DNA from 3 places in the Cellulosimicrobium sp. TH-20 genome. Region 3 is predicted to be linked to each of the others. Evidence: predicted binding sites of a transcription regulator. Region 3 holds the regulator's gene; each other region holds the start of a gene.
The links. Region 3 encodes HrcA, which represses chaperone genes, less so after heat shock. Its sites were predicted from a motif close to TTNGCACTCGNNNNNNNCGAGTGCNAA; they were not measured.
Positions count from the first base shown of each region.

Region 1: the regulator HrcA is predicted to act here: its motif matches at 2,735-2,761, upstream of B8281_RS07865 (FmdB family zinc ribbon protein).
Region 2: the regulator HrcA is predicted to act here: its motif matches at 4,254-4,280, upstream of groES (co-chaperone GroES).

Region 1 covers NZ_CP020857.1:1,754,899-1,761,100, reverse strand. The annotation lists gene B8281_RS07870 (penicillin acylase family protein) at 21-2,564, opposite strand; gene B8281_RS07865 (FmdB family zinc ribbon protein) at 2,854-3,168, shown strand; gene B8281_RS07860 (SAF domain-containing protein) at 3,352-4,077, shown strand; gene mscL (large conductance mechanosensitive channel protein MscL) at 4,208-4,696, shown strand; gene B8281_RS07850 (hypothetical protein) at 4,726-4,986, opposite strand; gene B8281_RS07845 (hypothetical protein) at 5,012-6,202, opposite strand, start outside.
Region 2 covers NZ_CP020857.1:3,906,695-3,912,896, forward strand. The annotation lists gene B8281_RS17400 (FAD-dependent oxidoreductase) at 1-184, shown strand, start outside; gene guaB (IMP dehydrogenase) at 275-1,804, opposite strand; gene B8281_RS17410 (MerR family transcriptional regulator) at 1,943-3,076, opposite strand; gene B8281_RS17415 (WhiB family transcriptional regulator) at 3,334-3,624, shown strand; gene groES (co-chaperone GroES) at 3,814-4,110, opposite strand; gene B8281_RS17425 (SAM-dependent methyltransferase) at 4,349-5,626, shown strand; gene B8281_RS17430 (glutamate--cysteine ligase) at 5,623-6,202, shown strand, end outside.
Region 3 covers NZ_CP020857.1:2,434,258-2,440,459, forward strand. The annotation lists gene B8281_RS10700 (DUF3097 domain-containing protein) at 76-939, opposite strand; gene B8281_RS10705 (MFS transporter) at 1,095-2,558, shown strand; gene hrcA (heat-inducible transcriptional repressor HrcA) at 2,638-3,654, shown strand; gene dnaJ (molecular chaperone DnaJ) at 3,761-4,885, shown strand; gene B8281_RS10720 (16S rRNA (uracil(1498)-N(3))-methyltransferase) at 4,899-5,711, shown strand; gene B8281_RS10725 (HIT domain-containing protein) at 5,708-6,070, shown strand; gene B8281_RS10730 (PhoH family protein) at 6,192-6,202, shown strand, end outside.

The DNA.
Region 1 (6,202 bases), 680 kb from region 3:
CGGACGCGCCGGCGGCTCCGCTACGGCACGAGGGTGAGCTCGTCCTTGCTCGCCTCGGCGACCGCCTCGGTGGAGAACGGCCACGCGTACGTCTCGCCGCGGGACCAGGTCTTCAGCTGGTCCGCGTAGTGCTTCGACGCCGGGTGCCCGGAGGTGCCCGTGACGGTCACCCACGTCGAGCGGTCGAGGTCGCCGAGGTCGACGACCATGCGCATCGAGGGCCCGGCCGTCACGTCGAACGACCCAGACGCGGCGTCCCACGCGGTCGCGTTGACGATCGACGACCCACCGGGCATGCCGACCGGGGTCGGGTTGACGTAGTCGCGCACCGGCCCCGGGATCGACTCGCCGCCCAGCACGGGGTGCTTCAAGGCGAGCACGTGGATCTTGCCCCACGCCCAGTCCGACGGCTGCTTGCTCTGCTCGACGGTGAGGTCGAGGCGCGCGGAGACGAGCGCCTGCGTGAGCACCTCGTCGCGCGTCTCGACGACGCTGACCGTCTGGCGGTCGTCCCAGAACGGGTCGGTCGGGTTCTCGAGGAGGTTCTGCACGACGGCGAGCCAGCGGCTGCCGCCACCCGGCCGCGCCGACTCGGGCAGGTCGTCCCAGAAGGTGAGCTGGAGCAGGTTCCGCCACACGGCCGCGAAGTACGCCGCCGCGGCGGAGTCGGTGTCGGTCCGGTAGTCCCAGTCCGCGAGGAGCTGCTGGCCCTCGGCGGCGAAGTCGTCGTCGATCTCCTGCTCGAGCAGGGGCTGGACGAGCACCTCGGCGTACGGGCTGCGGTCGTCGACCTGGACCTCGTTCATCGTGTCGACGTCCACGGTGCGCCCGGCCGAGATCTCGGCCTCCAGGAGCTGGCGGATGCGCTGCGAGCGGTACCCGTAGTCCCAGTCGGTCGTGAGGAACGGCGCGACGCCGTCCGGCAGCACCGCCTGGTTGGCGGCCACGATGAAGCCCTCGGCCGGGTCCACGACGCGCGGCATCTGCTCGCTGGGGACGTAGCCCTGCCAGTCGTAGCGCTCGTCGGAGCCGTCGCGCGGCCACGTGCCGTCGGAGGGCACCTCGGCGTCGGGGACCGCCTGGCGGACCGGGATCTTCCCGGGCGCCTGGTAGCCGATGTGGCCGTCCGCCGTCGCGAAGACGATGTTCTGGGCGGGCACCTCGAAGAGCGCGGCGGCCGCCTGCATGTCCTCGGCGTCCTGCGCGAGGTTGAACGCGAAGACGGCGTCGGCGGTGCGGCCCGGCTCGAGCGCGGTCCACTGGAGCGCGACGGCGTACTCCCCCAGCCGCGTGTCCAGCGCGGGCGTGTCGACGGCCGCGTCCGTCGCCGGGATCGCCTCGGAGACGATCGGCCCGTGGAGCGTCGAGCGGACCTCGATCTCGATGTCGTCGCCCCCGGCGACGCGCAGCGTCTCGGTGCGGGACTCCAGCGGGACCCACTCGTCGCCGCGGAGGTAGGTGTCGTCGCGCACGCGCTCGACGAAGAAGTCGGTGACGTCGGCGCCCATGTTCGTCAGGCCCCAGGCGAGCTGGGCGTTGTGCCCGATGACCACGCCGGGGAAGCCGGCGAACGAGAAGCCCGCGACGTCGAACCCGCACGCCGGGGAGACCTCGTTGCAGTGCAGCCCCACCTGCGCCCAGATACCGGGTGCCCCGAGGGCGAGGTGCGGGTCGTTCGCGAGGATCGGCTTGCCCGACGCCGTGTGCTCGCCGGAGACGACCCACGAGTTCGAGCCGGTGCCCTCGCCGCGCCCGATGAGCACGGGGACGGCGCCGAGCGCGCGGTCCGCGGCCTCGAGCGCGGCCTGGAGGTGGTCGGAGCCGTACTCCGCACGGGCCTGCGGACCGAGGTCCAGCGCGACCTGCTGCGGGTTCTCCAGCTCGCCGGGGTCGAGGATCGGCGCGTTGAGCTCGGACGGGTAGGCGGGGAACAGCTCCGCCACGCGCGCCGTGTCCTGGAGCGTGCCGTAGGCCAGCGCGCGGTCGAGCTCGTCGTCGTAGTTGCCGCGCAGGTCCCAGGCCATCGCCTTGAGCCACGCGAGCGAGTCGACCGGGTCCCAGGGCTCGGGCTCGGCGACGTCGACCTGCAGCCCCAGCACCGTGTACTCGAGCGCGATCTCCGACGGGCTGCGGTCCTCCAGGTAGGCGTTCACGCCCTCCGCGTACGCCTGCAGGTACGCCTTCGTCTCGGGGGAGACGACGTCCCACTCCTCCTCCGCGACCTGGCGCCAGCCGAACGTGCGCGTCACGGTGTCGGCGGCGATCGCGTCCGGGTTGTCGCCGACGAGCTCGGCGAGCCGCCCCGACGTGACGTGCCGGCGGTAGTCCATCTCGAAGAAGCGGTCCTGCGCCTGGACGTAGCCCTGGGCGCGGAAGAGGTCCTCGGGGGTGTCGGCGTAGATCTGCGGCACGCCCTGGGCGTCGCGCAGCACGGTCACCTCGCTGCCGAGGCCGGGCACGGAGATCTCGCCGGACGCCTGCGGGAGCGGGCGCCGGACGGTGACCACGACGAACGCGGCACCTGCGACGAGCGCGACGACGAGCAGTGCCGCCACGCCGATCAGGACGCGCCGTCGCGTGGACCGGCGACGGCGCCGCGGCGGGGCCGCGGCCTCGCCCGGGGTCGCGGGGTCGGCACCGGTGGCGGGGTCACCGGCGGGGGCCTCGGCGGGTTCGTGCGCAGACACGGATGCGAGACTACCCCGGCCCTGCCCGGGCGCCGGTCCGCGTATGATTAGCACTCGGAAGTTTCGAGTGCCAGGCGGTGTTGACACCGTCGACCAGGCCGAGACCGTCCCGATCCCGACCCGCCGGTGGCCGCCTCGACGGCCGTCTCGTGAACGAGGAGAACCCGTGCCCACCTACGCCTACACCTGCACCGCCTGCGGTCACGCCTTCGACATCCACCAGTCGTTCAGCGACGACGCCCTCACGGTGTGCCCCGAGTGCTCGGGCCGCCTGCGCAAGGTGTTCTCCTCCGTGGGCGTGACGTTCAAGGGTTCCGGCTTCTACCGCACGGACTCGCGGTCCGGCGGGAAGACGTCGACGGCGCCCGCCGCCTCGACGTCCAGCACGTCCTCGTCCTCGTCGTCGTCGGCGGGGTCGTCCTCGTCGTCGGGCGGCACGGGCTCGGGCGGCGCGTCGAGCAGCTCTGCCGCGTCGTCCTGACCTGACGCGGCGCCGTCGGGTCGCTCTCCCCTGACGCGCCCGGGCTCCGTCGTGGCACCGCACCGGTGCGCGGCCGACCACAGCGGGTCGGTCGGCTCACGGTGCGCGGCCCGCGTGCCGCGTCGTCCACAGACCGCCGCGCACCGCGGCCACCGGCTCGCCGCGCGCGGCTACGGTCGCGCCATGCCTCGCTCCTCCCGCCCGCCCGACCCGTCAGCCCACCCCGGCCGCGCCGCCGCCCGACGGCGGCTGCTGCACGGCCTGTGGTGGCGGTCCCGGTTCGTGGTCGCCGCGCTGTGCTGCGGGCTCGCCGCGTCGGTCGTCGTCGGTGCGCTGCGGCCCCCACCCCCGCCGACGGCTCCCGCCGTCGTGACGGCCCGCGCCGTGCCGCCCGGCACCACGCTCGCGGCACCCGACGTGCGGGTGGACCACGTCCCGGCCTCCCTCCTGCCCGCCGGGGCACCGGCCCGGGCCGACGACGTCGTCGGACGCCGCGCGACCGTCGCCCTGCCGGAGGGCACGCTCCTCCAGGACGGCCTCGTCGGCGGAGGAGAGCTCGCCGCCGGGGCGCCCGACGGGACCGTGGTCGCCCCCGTCCGGCTCGACCCGGGCGTCGCCGCGCTCCTCGAGCCGGGCGACCGCGTCGACCTGCTGGCCGCGGGCGACCCCGCGCTCGCCCCGGCACCCACGGAACCCGCGGAGACGGGGTCCGCTCCCCCGGACGACCCGTACCTGGCCCGCGCCGCGGTCGTCGTGCCGGCACCCGAGCCCGACGACGGCGGCGGCCTGCTCGGCACCGGTGGGTCAGGCTCCGACGTCGTGACCCTCGTCGCGGTGCGCCCCGAGGAGGCCGTCCGGCTGGCGGCGCGGTCCGGGCACGCCCCGGTCACGGCCGTCCTGGTCCCGTGACGACTCCGTGAGACCGCCGACCCGCCGGGCGAAGCCGTTGCCGGTCGCCGCGCCCGTTGGCAGGATCACGCGTGCACGTGTCGTGGCGCCGCCGCCACGCGTGCCCGTCGACAGGAGAGGGAAGCAGCACATGAAGGGCGTGTTCCAAGGGTTCAAGGAGTTCGTGCTCCGCGGCAACGCGATCGACCTGGCGGTCGGCGTCGTCATCGGGGCCGCGTTCTCCGGGGTCGTCACGGCGATCGTCGAGGACTTCATCAACCCCCTCATCGGGGCGATCTTCGGCAAGCCCGACCTCACCGGCCTGTGGGACATCACGCTGCGCGCGGGGAACGAGGCGAAGGACATCCCGCCCTCCGTCATCTCCGTCGGCGGGGTCCTCAACGCGATCCTCCAGTTCCTCATCATCGCCGTCGCCCTCTACTTCGTCATCGTCCTGCCGATGAACAAGCTCGCGGAGCGCCGCAAGAAGGACGAGGAGCCCGAGCCCGAGGCACCTGCCGAGGACGTGCGCGTGCTCCAGGAGATCCGCGACCTTCTCGCCGCCCAGGCCGGCAGCGGCCCCGGCGCGGCGCCCGGCGGGACGACGCCCGGCGGGCCGACGCCCCCGCGGCACCTCTGACGCCGCTCAGCCGGTCGCCCGGCGAGCCGTCAGTGGCGCCCGTAGTGGGGCGGCACGTCGCCCAGCAGGCGGTCGTCGTTCTCGCCCGGCACGCCGCGGCGGGGGGCTGACTCGTCGCCCCAGCCCTCGGCCCGCTCGTCGGCGCTCGTGCCGGGCACCACCGTGCTCTCGGTCCCCCGCCGCACGGCCCGCCGCGGACGCCGACGGCGCCCGGCCTCGGGCTCGGGACGGTCGCGCCCGTCGTCGGGTAGGTGCGACGGGTTGGGGCTCGGGTCGGCGGTCGTGCTCACGCGTCCCATGGTCCCACCGGCGGGGTTACAGGTCCTCGTCGCCGTGCTGCTCGTCGTCGTCGAGCACCGGCACGACGACGATCCGGTCGCCCCCGCCCGTCTGCGCGACGCCGCCCGTCTCCGGGAGCCGCGCGTCGCGCACGGCCTGCACGACCCGCCGGATGCGCTCGGCCTCCTTGGCGGGGTCGAGGAACGCGGCGGCGGACCAGACCTGCGCGACCGTCCAGCCGATGCGCTCGAGCCGCTCGGCGACCTGCCGGTCGCGCACGCGGACGCTGCGCTCGGCGACGTAGGCCGCGTCGTCGGTGAGGACGGCGACGAGGAGCTCGCCGGGCAGGTCCGGGTGGCCGACGACGAGCGGGATGCGGTCGCCGTCGCCGATGCCGTAGTCGGTCTCGACGACGAGCCCCGCGCGCCAGAGCCGCTCGGCGAGGTCCAGGACGAGCCGGTCGGGGCTGCCGCCGAGGTCGACGCCGTTGCCCAGCGTGACCTGGTCGGCGGCGCCGCTGCGCTGCTCGGCCAGGTCGAGCACCTCGGCGAGCAGCCGGGCGCCCGCGCCGCGCAGTCGCTCCGGGTCGAGGTCGCCCGCCGTGAAGCACGAGACGACGTGGAGACGCCGGCGTGTCGCCCCGACGGCGTCGAGCAGCATGGCCTCGGCGCCCGGGGTGTTGAGGATGCCGAACCGGTGCAGCACGCGGCCGTGCGGGGTCTTCCCGAAGCCGACGGACAGCACGATCGTGTCGCGCACGAGCCCGGCGACGCCGGAGACGTCCGCGACGACGACCGGCTCCGCGCGGGCGCCGGAGAAGAACCCGGCGAGCGCCGGGTTCTGCCGGACCTCGACGAGGAGCGCGTCGCGGATGCGGTCGGCGTGCAGGGGCGTGACGGTGACGATCGCGAGGGACTCGTCCGGCCGGGTGAGCGCGTGCTCGATCGCGACCTCGACGACGCGGTCGACCTCGGCCTGCGTGCTCTCGACCGCGCCGGACGCCGTGTCGGGCATCCCGGCGCCGTCGACGACGTCGAGCTGGACGAGGACCTCCGCGCGCGGCAGCGGCGACGGGCGCAGGACGCCCGCGTAGCCGTGCTCGGCGAGGAACGTGGTGACGAACGGGTCGCGTCGCGAGCCGTCGGCGAGCAGCGCGACCGTGGGCAGGAGCTCGGCGAGCTCGCGCACGGTGTCCGTGGACGCCGCCCGCGGGTCGCCGACGGCGAC
Region 2 (6,202 bases), 1.5 Mb from region 3:
CATCGAGGGCGCGTGGGCGTACCCGAACACGCAGTCGTCCCGGTTCAAGCTCCTGCAGCAGGGCGCCGGGAACGTGTACTTCGCGGGCGACTGGATGTCCGAGATCTCGGCCTGGCAGCACGGGGCGTTCTGGGCCGCGCGCTACGCCGTCCAGGCGCTGCACGCGCGAGTCATGGCGTCGTGACCGCCCACCGCACGCAGCGCTGACGGGACGACGACGGCCCGGCGCCACCCGCGAGGGCGGTGCCGGGCCGTCGGTCGTGGTGCTGCACGCTCAGAAGCCCGTGTAGTTGGGGGCCTCGACCGTCATCTGCACGTCGTGCGGGTGGCTCTCCTTGAGCGACGCCGACGTGATGCGGATGAAGCGCCCCTTCTCCTGGAGCTCGGGCACGGTGCGGGCGCCGACGTAGAACATCGTCTGGTGCAGGCCGCCGACGAGCTGGTGCGCCACGGTGCCGAGCGACCCCTTGTAGGGCACCTGGCCCTCGACGCCCTCGGGGACGATCATGTCGTCGCTCGTGACCTCGGCCTGGAAGTAGCGGTCCTTCGAGTACGACTTCTTGCCGCGCGAGGACATGGCGCCCATGGAACCCATCCCTCGGTACGCCTTGTACTGCTTGCCCTTGACGAGGATCGTCTCGCCCGGGGACTCCTCGGTGCCCGCGAGCATCGAGCCGAGCATCACCGTCTCCGCGCCCGCGACTATCGCCTTCCCGATCTCGCCCGAGTGGCGCATGCCGCCGTCGGCGATGACTGGGACCCCGGCCGGGCGCGCGGCGAGCGACGCCTCGTAGACGGCGGTCACCTGCGGGACGCCGACGCCCGTGACGATGCGCGTGGTGCAGATCGAGCCCGGTCCGACGCCGACCTTGACCGCGTCCGCGCCCGCGTCGACGAACGCCTGCGCGCCCTCGCGCGTCGCGACGTTGCCGCCGATCACCTGGACGTCGCGCGTCGCCGGGTCGGACTTGAGGCGCGCGACCATCTCGATGAGCATCCGGACGTTGCCGTGCGCCGTGTCCGCGACCAGCACGTCGACGCCCGCGTCGATGAGCGTCGTGGCGCGCTGCCACGCGTCGCCGAAGTAGCCGATCGCGGCGCCGACGAGCAGGCGGCCCTGGCCGTCCTTCGACGCGTTGGGGAACTGCTCGGACTTGACGAAGTCCTTGACCGTGATGAGCCCGGTGAGGCGGCCGTCCGCGTCGACGAGCGGCAGGCGCTCGAGCTTGTGCTTGCGCAGGAGCGCGGTCGCCTCCTCGCGGGAGATGCCCGCCGGGCCCGTGATGAGCGGCTGGGGCGTCATGACCTCGTCGACCTTCGTCGTCGCCCACTCGGCGACGGGCGTGAAGCGCAGGTCGCGGTTGGTCACCATGCCGATGAGGCGGCGCTCGGCGTCGAGGACCGGGAAGCCGGAGATCCGGTACTCGCCCGCGGTCTTGTCGAGCTCCTCGAGCGTCGCGTCCGGGCCGATGGTCACCGGGTTGTCGATGATGCCCGTCTGCGTGCGCTTCACCAGGTCCACCTGGAGCGCCTGGTCCTCGATCGAGAGGTTGCGGTGCAGCACGCCGATGCCGCCCTGGCGCGCCATCGCGATGGCCATGCGCGACTCGGTGACGGTGTCCATGGCCGCCGAGACGAGCGGCACGCGGATCGAGATCTCGCGCGTCAGGCGCGTCGTGGTGTCGATGTCCGACGGCGCCAGGTCCGAGTAGCCGGGCTGCAGCAGGACGTCGTCGTAGGTGAGACCCAGGAATCCGAAGGGGTCACGGTCGGGGACGGCGGCGGGGACGGGCGAGGCGGTCACACCACGATTCTACGCCGGGGGCCCTCGCCGTATTCCCGCTCGGTCCCTGCCCGCCCGGGCCCGGGAGGCACGGACGGGCGGGAGGTACGTGGACGCGTGGGCGCGCGCCCCGCCCGGCCGGGCGGTCCCGCGGACGGCTCAGCGCACGACGGCGAGGAGCTCGTGCAGGAGGCCCGTGAAGCTGCGCACCCGGTGGACGGTCGCGGCGAGCGGGAGCTCCTCCGCGGCCTGGTCGCTCGGGAGACCCACGAAGAACGGCAGGCTCGGGTTCGCGTCGTGCGCGGCGTGCACGATGCCCAGGTCGGGACGCGCCTGCGTGGTCACCATCGCCACGGCGGACGGCCGCACCATCGTCACGATCTCGAGCGTGCGGTGCACGTTCGCGGGCCCGGTGACGATGCGCGCCATCGCGCCGTGCGAGGCGAGCGACGCGGCGAGCGCGTGCGCGGCCAGCGGGAGCGGCTCGTCGGGCGCCGCGAACACGAGCACGATCCGCCGCATGCGGCTCGGGTGGTTCCGGGGCGGCCCTCCGGCGGCCACGATCGCGTCCTCGCTCGCCTGCGTGTACTCGCGCAGCGCGACGAGCGTCGCGTTCGCGAGCACGACCTCGGGCACCTCGCCGGGGCCGGCGAGCACGGTGCGCTCGGCCAGGCGCTCGAGCGCGGGCTCGACGAGGTCGGACCACCACGCGGCCGGGTCGCCGCCCGTCGGGATGCGCAGCAGCCGGTCGCACGCACGCTGGTCGTAGGCGATCGCGGCGTCGACGACGTCGGAGACGCGCGTGGGCCGCGGCCCCTCGCGGACGCCGACCGGACGGGGCCCCGCGGTGCGTGCGGGCTCGCCCCCGGGGACGGCGCGCAGGAACGGGCGCGACGGCGGCGGCTCGGGCGCCTCGTCGTCGGCCTCGGGCTCGTCGGCGTCGAGGTCGCCCGCGCCGTCGGCGCCGCGGTCGTCGAAGGAGATCGCGCCGCGGTTCGCGGCGAGCTCCTCCTCGTCGGCGGCGAGCGCGGCGCGGGCCGCGTCGGCGGGCGCGACGCCGTCGAGCGTGAGGCGGCGCATCACGACGAGGCGAGCGACGTCGTCGTCCGTGTAGCGCCGGTGGGAGCCGGCCCGGTGCTGCGAGGGGCCGAGGCCGTAGCGACGGTCCCAGGTGCGCAGGGTCGCGGGCGCGACGCCGAGCCGGCGCGCGACGGCGGCGACGGCGAGGCCGGGAGACGAGGTCATGCTCGGTCGGGCTCCCTCGGGGTCGGGGGCGGACCGGACTGAGGTCATGGATCGATTCTGCCGAGCGGGCACCCGTCTCGCCACCTCGTAGAGGTCACAGTCGTGCACCCTTCGCGCCACACCCGCGCCGTATTTGTTCGCTGCACGCGCAAACGCGCCAGGCGCAGCCGATCGCGTCAGCGCGCCGGGAGCGGCCGACGCGGTTGACCCCCCTCGCACCGCTCCACGAGCGGTTCAACCTGCCCGTTCACTTTTTCCTCACAGGGGACTTGAACAAGTCTTGCAACGCTTGTAGGTTGTTCGGCATGGCAGAGATCTCGAGGCTCCCCGGGCCCGTCATGGAGCTGTGGGAATGGCAGTACCAGGGTTCGTGCCGCGACGCGGACGACACGTTGTTCTTCCACCCCGAGGGTGAACGCGGCTCGACGCGACGACGGCGAGCGGAGGCCGCGAAGGCGATCTGCCACTCGTGCCCCGTGATGATGCAGTGCCGCGAGCAGTCGCTCCGCGTGCGCGAGCCGTACGGGGTGTGGGGCGGCCTGAGCGAGGACGAGCGCGCCGCCATCCTCGCGGGCGGCGCCCGCCGCACCGGCTGACGCACCCTCTCCCCGGGCACCACCTCGGTGCCTCCGCGCCACCAGCAGACCTGCACGGCCCCGGTCCGACGTCGTACCGGGCGCACGTGCGCACGACCCGTGGGACCACCGGTGGGGCGACCGGCCACGGAACGCAGCAGGGCCCCGCGACCGACGGTCGCGGGGCCCTGCTGCTGAACCGGGTCGGCGTCAGCCGACCACCACGGCGAGAATGTCGCGCGCGGACAGGACGAGGTAGTCCTCGCCGCCGTACTTGACCTCGGTGCCGCCGTACTTGCTGTAGATGACCTTGTCGCCGACGGTCACGTCGAGCGGGACGCGGTTGCCGTTGTCGTCGACACGGCCCGGACCGACGGCCAGGACCTCGCCCTCCTGGGGCTTCTCCTTGGCGGTGTCCGGGATGACCAGGCCGGATGCGGTCGTGGTCTCGGCCTCGAGGGCCTTCACGACGATCCGGTCCTCGAGCGGCTTGATGGGGACCGACACGTCGGACCTCCCCTTTCGCGGTGAGAACTGCAACGGATGGGTCGAGCGCACCGGCTGGCCGTCGTCGCGGGTGCCGGACAGCCTGGTCGCACGTGGTGCCGCCTCCGCGAGCGGTGGCGGCACGTCTCAAATCTAGGTCCCGGTTAGCACTCGGTCAAGGCGAGTGCCAACGTCCGTCCTGCGGACGACCGGGCCCCGGCTGCGCGTGGTCCCCGGCCCCCGTGGAAGGATCGACGCCATGGACGCCGCCACGCTCACCAAGCTGCTCAGCCCCGAGGGCTGGGCCCTGCTCGGCGCGCTCCCGCCGTACGACGAGCAGCAGGCGCTCGTGCTCGCGGCAGGGCTGCGCGCGAAGGGCGTCGACCCGGACCTGGCCGCCGCGGCCCTCACCCAGTCCCGCCTGCGCGCCGCGGCGCACGGCAAGCTCGGCGCGTTCGCCGACGGCATGCTCTTCACGCAGGCGGGGCTGGAGCAGGCGAGCCGGCTCGTCGTCGCGGGCCTGCACGCCCGGCGGTACCAGGAGGCGGGGATCCGGCGCGTCGCGGACCTCACGAGCGGGATCGGCGTCGACGCGCTCGCGTTCGCCGCCGCGGAGCTCGAGGTGCTCGCGACCGACGTCGACGAGCTCACCGCGGCGATCGCGACCGTCAACCTGCGCCACTTCCCCGAGGCCGAGGTGCGCCACGGCGACGGGCTCGCGCTCGACCTGGAGGGCGAGCGGATCGAGGGCGTGTACGCCGACCCGGCGCGCCGCACCCGCGCCGGCACGCGCGTGTTCGACCCGAAGGCCTACGCCCCACCGCTCGACGCGGTGTGGGCGCTGCGCGAGCGTGTGCCCGCGGTCGGGATCAAGGTCGGCCCGGGCATCCCGCACGCCGGCCTGCCCGAGGACGCCGAGACCGAGTGGGTGTCGGTCGACGGGGACGTCGTGGAGGCCGGGCTCTGGTTCGGCCCGCTCGCGCCCGAGGGACCGGGCCGGTCGGCGCTCGTCCTGTCGTCGTGGACCGGGCCCGACGGGACCGCGCGCACCACGACCCGACGGATCGCCCACCGCCCGGGCGACGCGGACGTGGTGCCCGAGGTGGGCGCCGTCGGGCAGTACCTCTACGAGCCCGACGGCGCCGTGATCCGGGCGGGGCTCGTCGCCCACGCGGCGCGCGGGCTGGGCGGCCGCCTGCTCGACCGGACCATCGCGTACGTGACCACCGACTCCCCCGCGCCGCTCGACGCGACGGGGCTCGCGGACGGGCTCGCGCGCGGCTACCGCGTGCTCGACACCATGCCGTTCGGCCTCAAGCGGCTGCGCTCCTACCTGCGCGAGCGCGGCGTGGGTCGTCTGACGATCAAGAAGCGGGGCACGGCCGTCACGCCGGAGCAGCTCCGCCGGCAGCTCGCCCTCACGGGCGACGCGACGGCGACGATCGTCCTCACGCGCGTCGGCGGCTCCCAGCAGGTGCTCGTCGTCGAGCCGCTCTCCGCTCCCCCGGCCGGCGCCGGGCAGGACGGGCCCCGGTGAGCGCCCTGCCGCGCCGCACGGCGATCCCCTTCGCGCGCTCGGAGCGCTCGACCGTCGGGCTCGAGTGGGAGCTCGCGCTCGTCGACGCCGACTCCGGCGACCTGCGGCAGGTCGCGCAGACCGTGCTCGACGCCGTGCGCCCGGCCGACGGCGGCCCGCACCCGTCGATCAAGCAGGAGCTCCTGCTCAACACGGTCGAGGTCGTGAGCGGCGTGTGCCGCACGGTGGGCGAGGCCGGCCGCGACCTGCAGCGCTCGGTCGAGGAGCTGCGCGCCGTGACGGACCCGCTGCGCGTCGAGCTCATGAGCGCGGGCACGCACCCGTTCGCGCGCTGGGCGCAGCAGAAGGTCACCGACAAGCAGCGCTACACCACGCTCATCGACCGCACCCAGTGGTGGGGGCGGCAGATGCTCATCTACGGCGTGCACGTGCACGTCGGCATCGAGGACCGCGCCAAGGTGCTGCCGATCCAGCGCGCGATGCTCACGACGTTCGCCCACCTCCAGTCGCTCTCGGCGAGCTCGCCGTTCTGGGGCGGCAAGGACACCGGCTACGCGTCGAACCGCGCGTTGATGT
Region 3 (6,202 bases):
GCGCCCCGGTGCCGCCTGTCGGTACCGGGGCGCGGTGCGTCTCGAGCGCGGTGGGTCCCGGGCGCCCGCGACCGGTCAGGGCGCGGTGACGAAGTCGATGAGCTCCTCGACCCGCCCGAGCAGCGACGGCTCCAGGTCGGCGTAGGTGCGCACCGTGCCGAGGATGCGCTGCCACGCGCGGCCGACGTCCTCCGCGGTCTGCGCCGGCCAGCCGAGCTCGCGCAGGATCCCGCGCTTCCACTCCGTGCCGCGCTCGATCACGGGCCACCGCTCGAGGCCGATCCGGGCCGGCTTCACCGCCTGCCAGACGTCGACGTACGGGTGCCCGAGCACGAGCACCGTGCCCGCGGGCGACCGCCGCAGCGCCTCGTCGGCGATCCGCCGCTCCTTGCTGCCGGGCACGAGGTGGTCCACGAGCACGCCCACGCGACGCTGCGGCGTCGGGCCGAAGTCCGCGAGCGCCGCCGCGAGGTCGTCGACGCCGTGCAGCGGCTCGACGACGACCCCCTCCACGCGCAGGTCGTCGCCCCACACCTTCTCGACGAGCTCGGCGTCGTGCTTGCCCTCGACCCAGATGCGGCTCCCGCGCGCGACGCGCGCCCGCTGCCCGACGACGGCCCGCGAGCCCGAGGCCGTGCGCGTCGGCGCGGCGGGGGCGCGGGAGGTGACGGGCGGGGTGAGCTCGACGGGCGCGCCGTCGACCCAGAAGCCCGGCCCGAGCGGGAACGTGCGGGTCCGGCCCGCGCGGTCCTCGAGCACGACGACGTGCATCCCGCCCGACTTCTCGACCCGGACCACGGCCCCGACCCACCCGGTCTGCACCTCCTCGACGACGAGGCCGCGCTCCGCGGGCTGCGGGCGCGACACGGGCCGCGCGCGGTGGTGGGTGGGGGCGGGCGTGCCGCCGAGGACGTCGGAGCCGTAGCGGTCGAAGGACACGGCGTCACCCTAGGCCAGCGTCTGCCGCTCACCACCGAGATCGCCCCGTGCGTCGCGGGATCGGCCTCCCGCGGGGAGGTCCCGGGCGCCCGGCCCGGCCGCGCACGGCGGCTCCCGGCGCGCGCGCCCCCGGCGCGGGGTGGTACCACGGACCGATGAGCCAGCAGCGCGCGGAGCCGGACCCGAACCGCTGGCGCGTGCTGCCGGTCTGCCTCGCGGTGGGCTTCATCACGACGCTCGACGTGTCGATCGTCAACGTGGCCCTGCCGTCGATCGAGTCGTCGCTCGACGCGGGCCCGACCCAGCTCCAGCTCGTCGTCGCCGGCTACACGCTCGCGTTCGGGCTCGCGCTGGTGCCCGCCGGGCGCCTGGGCGACGCGGGCGCACGACGACCGCTCTTCATCGCGGGCCTCGTGGGCTTCGCGCTCATGAGCCTCGCGTCCGGGCTCGCGCCGACCGACACGTGGCTCGGCGTCGCGCGCCTGCTCCAGGGCGTGAGCGCGGGCGTCCTCAACCCGCAGGTCGTCGGTCTCATCCAGCAGCAGTTCCGCGGGTACGAGCGCGGGCGCGCGTTCGGCATGTTCGGCGCGACCATCGGCGTCTCGACGGCGCTCGGGCCCCTGCTGGGCGGGCTCATCATCGCCGCGGCGGGCCCGGAGACGGGGTGGCGGTGGGTGTTCCTCGTGAACATCCCCGTCGTCGCCGTGCTCCTGCCCTTCGCGTGGCGCCTCGTGCCCGGGCCGCCGCGCACCGGCTCGGGCGCGGCGCGCGGGCCGCGCCGGCTGGACCTCGTCGGGCTGGGCCTGCTCGGCGCCGCGACCCTCGGCGTGATGATGCCGTTCGTCACGACGACCGGCCGCGGCGACGACGCGTCGCGCTGGTGGTGGCTCGTGCCGGCAGCGGCCGCCGTGGTGGCCGCCGTCGGGTGGGAGCGGCGCTACCAGCGGCGCACGGGCGAGGCCGTGCTCGACCCGCAGGTCGTGGGGCTCGGGTCCTTCCGCAACGGCGCGCTGCTCGGCCTCGCGTACTTCGCCGGGTTCACGGGCATCTTCCTCGTCGTCACGCTCTACCTCCAGGACGAGCTGGGGTACACGCCGCTCCAGGCAGGGCTCGTCGGCACGCCGTTCGCGGTCGCGTCGGGCGTGTCGGCGTGGTTCTCGGGCCGCTGGGTCGCGCGCTGGGGCCGCGAGCTCGTCGTCGGCGGCGTCGTGCTCGTGCTCGTGGGGGTGGTCGCGGCGGAGGTCGTCGTGCGCACGCTCGGGGACGACCCGGGCGCCGTCGGCCCGGCGCTCGCGGTCGCTCTGCTCGTCGCGGGCGCGGGCAGCGGGACGGTCATCGCGCCGAACCAGACGCTCACGCTGTCCGAGGTGCCGGTGAGCCGGGCCGGGGTGGCGGGCAGCATGCTGCAGCTCGGTCAGCGCATCGGGTCGGCCGTCGGGATCTCCGTGGTCCTGTCCGTCTACTACGGCGGGCTCGCGAGCGGCGACTCGGCCGCGGACGCGACCGGGCGGGCGCTCCTGGTGACGATCGGCCTCGTCGCGGTCGCGCTCGTCGTCGGCCTCCTTGACCTGCGTTCGCGACGAGCGGAGGACCGCCGGACGGGCCGCGCGGACGCGTAGGATTGGCACTCGGAGGTCGAGAGTGCCGACTCCCGCACGCCCGCCCGGGCGGCGACGGTGCGGCACGCGGGAGGTGGACGTGAGCGAGGAGCGCCGGCTCGAGGTGCTGCGGGCCATCGTCGAGGACTACGTCCTCACGCGCGAGCCCGTGGGTTCGCGCGTGCTCACCGAGCGCCACAGCCTCGGCGTCTCGCCCGCCACGATCCGCAACGACATGGCGGCTCTCGAGGACGCGGGGTACATCGCCCAGCCGCACACGTCCGCGGGCCGGATCCCGACGGACAAGGGATACCGGCTCTTCGTGGACCGCCTCTCGGGCGTCAAGCCGCTGTCCGCGCCGGAGAAGCGCGCCATCGAGACCTTCCTGTCCGAGGGCGTGGACCTCGACGACGTCATCGCGCGCGCCGGGCGCCTGCTCGCCCAGCTCACCGGCCAGGTCGCCGTCGTGCAGTACCCGTCGCTGAGCCGGTCGGGCCTGCGCCACCTCGAGCTCGTGCCCGTCGGCGAGTCGCGGCTCCTCGTCGTCATCATCACGGACACGGGTCGCGTCGAGCAGCGCACGCTCGAGGTCGCGAGCCTGCCGGACGAGGGCACGCTCGTCGAGGTGCGCGCGCGGCTCAACGCCGCGGCCGCGGGCAAGCGCCTCACGGACCTCGCGCCCGGCCTCGCCGCCGTGACCGAGAGCTTCCACCCCGACGACGCCCCGCTCGTCCGCGCGGTGGGCGACCTCGTCGCCCAGACGCTCGCGGAGGAGAGCGAGGAGCGCCTCGTCCTCGCGGGCACGGCGAACCTCGCGCGCGCGGGCATGCGGTTCGAGCACGCGCTGCGCCCCGTCCTCGAGGCGCTCGAGGAGCAGGTCGTCCTGCTCGGGCTGCTCACCGAGATGGCCGCCGAGTCGGGCGTGAGCGTCCGGATCGGTCGCGAGACCCAGCTCGAGGGCCTCGCGGAGACCTCCGTCGTGACGACCGGTTACGGTAACGACGGTGACACGGTCGCGCTCGTCGGCTCGATCGGGCCGACCCGCATGGACTACCCCGGCACCATCGCGGCGGTGCGCGCGGTCGCGCGCTACCTGTCACGGGTGCTCGGCACGTGAGCCCCGCGGTCTCCCCGCCCGCGGCGGGCCCGCTCGACGACCACCCCCGACCCCTCCCGACCGGCCCCGCGCCGGCCTCACGACCCGCACCAGCAGAGAGTGACGTGTGAGCGACTACTACGAGATCCTCGGCGTGGCCCGTGACGCCAGCCAGGACCAGATCAAGAAGGCGTACCGCAAGCTCGCGCGCGAGCTGCACCCGGACGTCGCGGGCGAGGAGGCGGGCGACCGCTTCAAGGACGTCGCGCGCGCCTACGAGGTGCTGTCCAACCCGGAGAAGCGCCAGCAGTACGACCTCGGCGTCGACCCCAGCGCCCCCGGCGGCGGGGGCGGCGGCCCCATGGGCGGCGGCTTCGGCTTCCAGGACATCTTCGAGACGTTCTTCGGCGGCGCCCAGGCGCAGCAGGGCCCGATCCCGCGCGCCCGCCGCGGCCAGGACGCGCTCGTGCGGCTCGACATCGACCTCTCCGAGGCGACGTTCGGCGCGCAGCGCGAGCTCCAGGTCGACACGGCGGTCGTGTGCGGCACGTGCGGCGGCACCTGCTGCCGTCCGGGCACCTCGCCCCGCACGTGCGAGGTGTGCCACGGCCGCGGCACGGTCCAGCGCGTCGCGCGCTCGTTCCTCGGCCAGGTCATGACGAGCGCGCCGTGCGCCGCGTGCCAGGGCTTCGGCACGGTCATCCCCGAGCCGTGCGCGGAGTGCTCGGGCGAGGGCCGCGTGCGCAGCCGCCGCAGCATCACGGTCAACGTCCCGGCGGGCGTCGACACGGGCACGCGCATCAAGCTCACCGCGCAGGGCGAGGTCGGCCCGGCCGGCGGCCCCGCGGGCGACCTGTACGTCGAGATCCGCGAGCGCAACCACGACACGTTCGTGCGCCGCGGCGACGACCTGCACTGCACCCTCCAGGTGCCCATGACGGCGGCCGCCCTCGGCACCGTGCTCGAGCTGGAGACGCTCGACGGGCTCCAGGAGATCGACCTGCGCCCCGGCACGCAGCCGAACCAGATCGTCACGCTGAAGAACCTCGGCGTCGGGCACCTGCACGGCAGCGGGCGCGGCGACCTCAACGTGCACATCGAGGTCCAGGTGCCGACGGCCCTCGACCCCGAGCAGGAGCAGCTCCTGCGCTCGCTCGCCGCGCTGCGCGGCGAGGAGCGGCCCGAGCCCCGGCTCGCCGCCGCGCACCCGGGCGTGTTCTCGCGCCTGCGCGACAAGCTCTCCGGCCGCTGAGCGGGGCGCGCGCATGAGTGCTCCGGTGTTCCTCGCCGAGACGGGGATCGACGGCGTCGCGCCCGGCGACCGGTACGTGCTCGACGGCGCGGAGGGCCGGCACGCGGGCGTCGTGCAGCGGCGCGGCGCGGGGGAGCGCGTCGACGTCGTCGACGGCGACGGGCTCCGGCTGCGCTGCGTCGTCGAGCACGCCGAGTCGGGCCGCGTGACGCTCCTCGTGCAGGAGGTGGACCGCGAGCCGGCGCCGGACGTCGTCGTGACGCTCGTCCAGGCGCTCGCCAAGGGCGACCGCGACGAGATGGCGATCGAGGCGGCGACGGAGATCGGCGTCGACGCGGTCGTGCCGTGGCAGGCGGAGCGGTCCGTCGTCGTGTGGCGCGGCGAGCGCGCGGCGAAGTCCCGCGCGCGGTGGCTCGCGACCGTCCGCACGGCGACCAAGCAGGCCCGGCGCGCGCGCCTGCCCCGCGTCGAGGTCGCGCTCGACTCGCGCGGCCTCGCGGCGCGGGTCGTCGACGTCGTCGCGGCGGGCGGTCGGGCGATCGTCCTGCACGAGGAGGCGACGACGCCGCTCGCCGACGTCGGGCTGCCCGCCGGTCCGGCCACGGACGGCGCGCCCGCGCCCGAGGTGCTCGTCGTCGTCGGCCCGGAGGGCGGGATCTCCGACCGCGAGCTCGCCGACCTCACGGCGGCCGGCGCGGTCGCGGCGCGGCTCGGGCCCCACGTGCTGCGCACGTCGACCGCCGGCCCGGTGGCCGTGGCGCTGCTCGCGGAGCGGCTCGGCCGCTGGGGCGTGGCCGGGACGCGTGGTCTAGCCTCGGGGGCATGACGAGCACCGACCTGCGCACCGACCCGGACTGCCTCTTCTGCCGCATCGTCGCGGGGGAGGTGCCGGCCGACGTCGTGGCGACCAGCGAGCGCTCGATCGCGTTCCGCGACATCGACCCGCAGGCGCCCGTGCACGTGCTCGTGGTCCCGCGTGACCACCACGGCGACATCGCCCAGCTCGCGGCGGCGGACCCGGAGCTGCTCGGCGACGTCGTCGCGCTGGCGGACGAGGTGGCGGGCGACCTGGCCGACGGCCAGTTCCGGCTCATCTTCAACTCGGGGCCGCGCGCCGGCCAGAGCGTGTTCCACGTGCACGGCCACGTCATCGCGGGCGCCGAGCTCGGCTGGTCGCCCGCCTGAGCCCTGCGCGAAAGCGCGTGTGACGCCCGGCCGCGCTCGGTACGATGGAAGCGATCTGCGGGGCGGTGGCCGTCCCGGACCCACTGCCCGACCGAAGGAGCGCAGCGGCGCAAGCCGGCTCATGACCTCTCT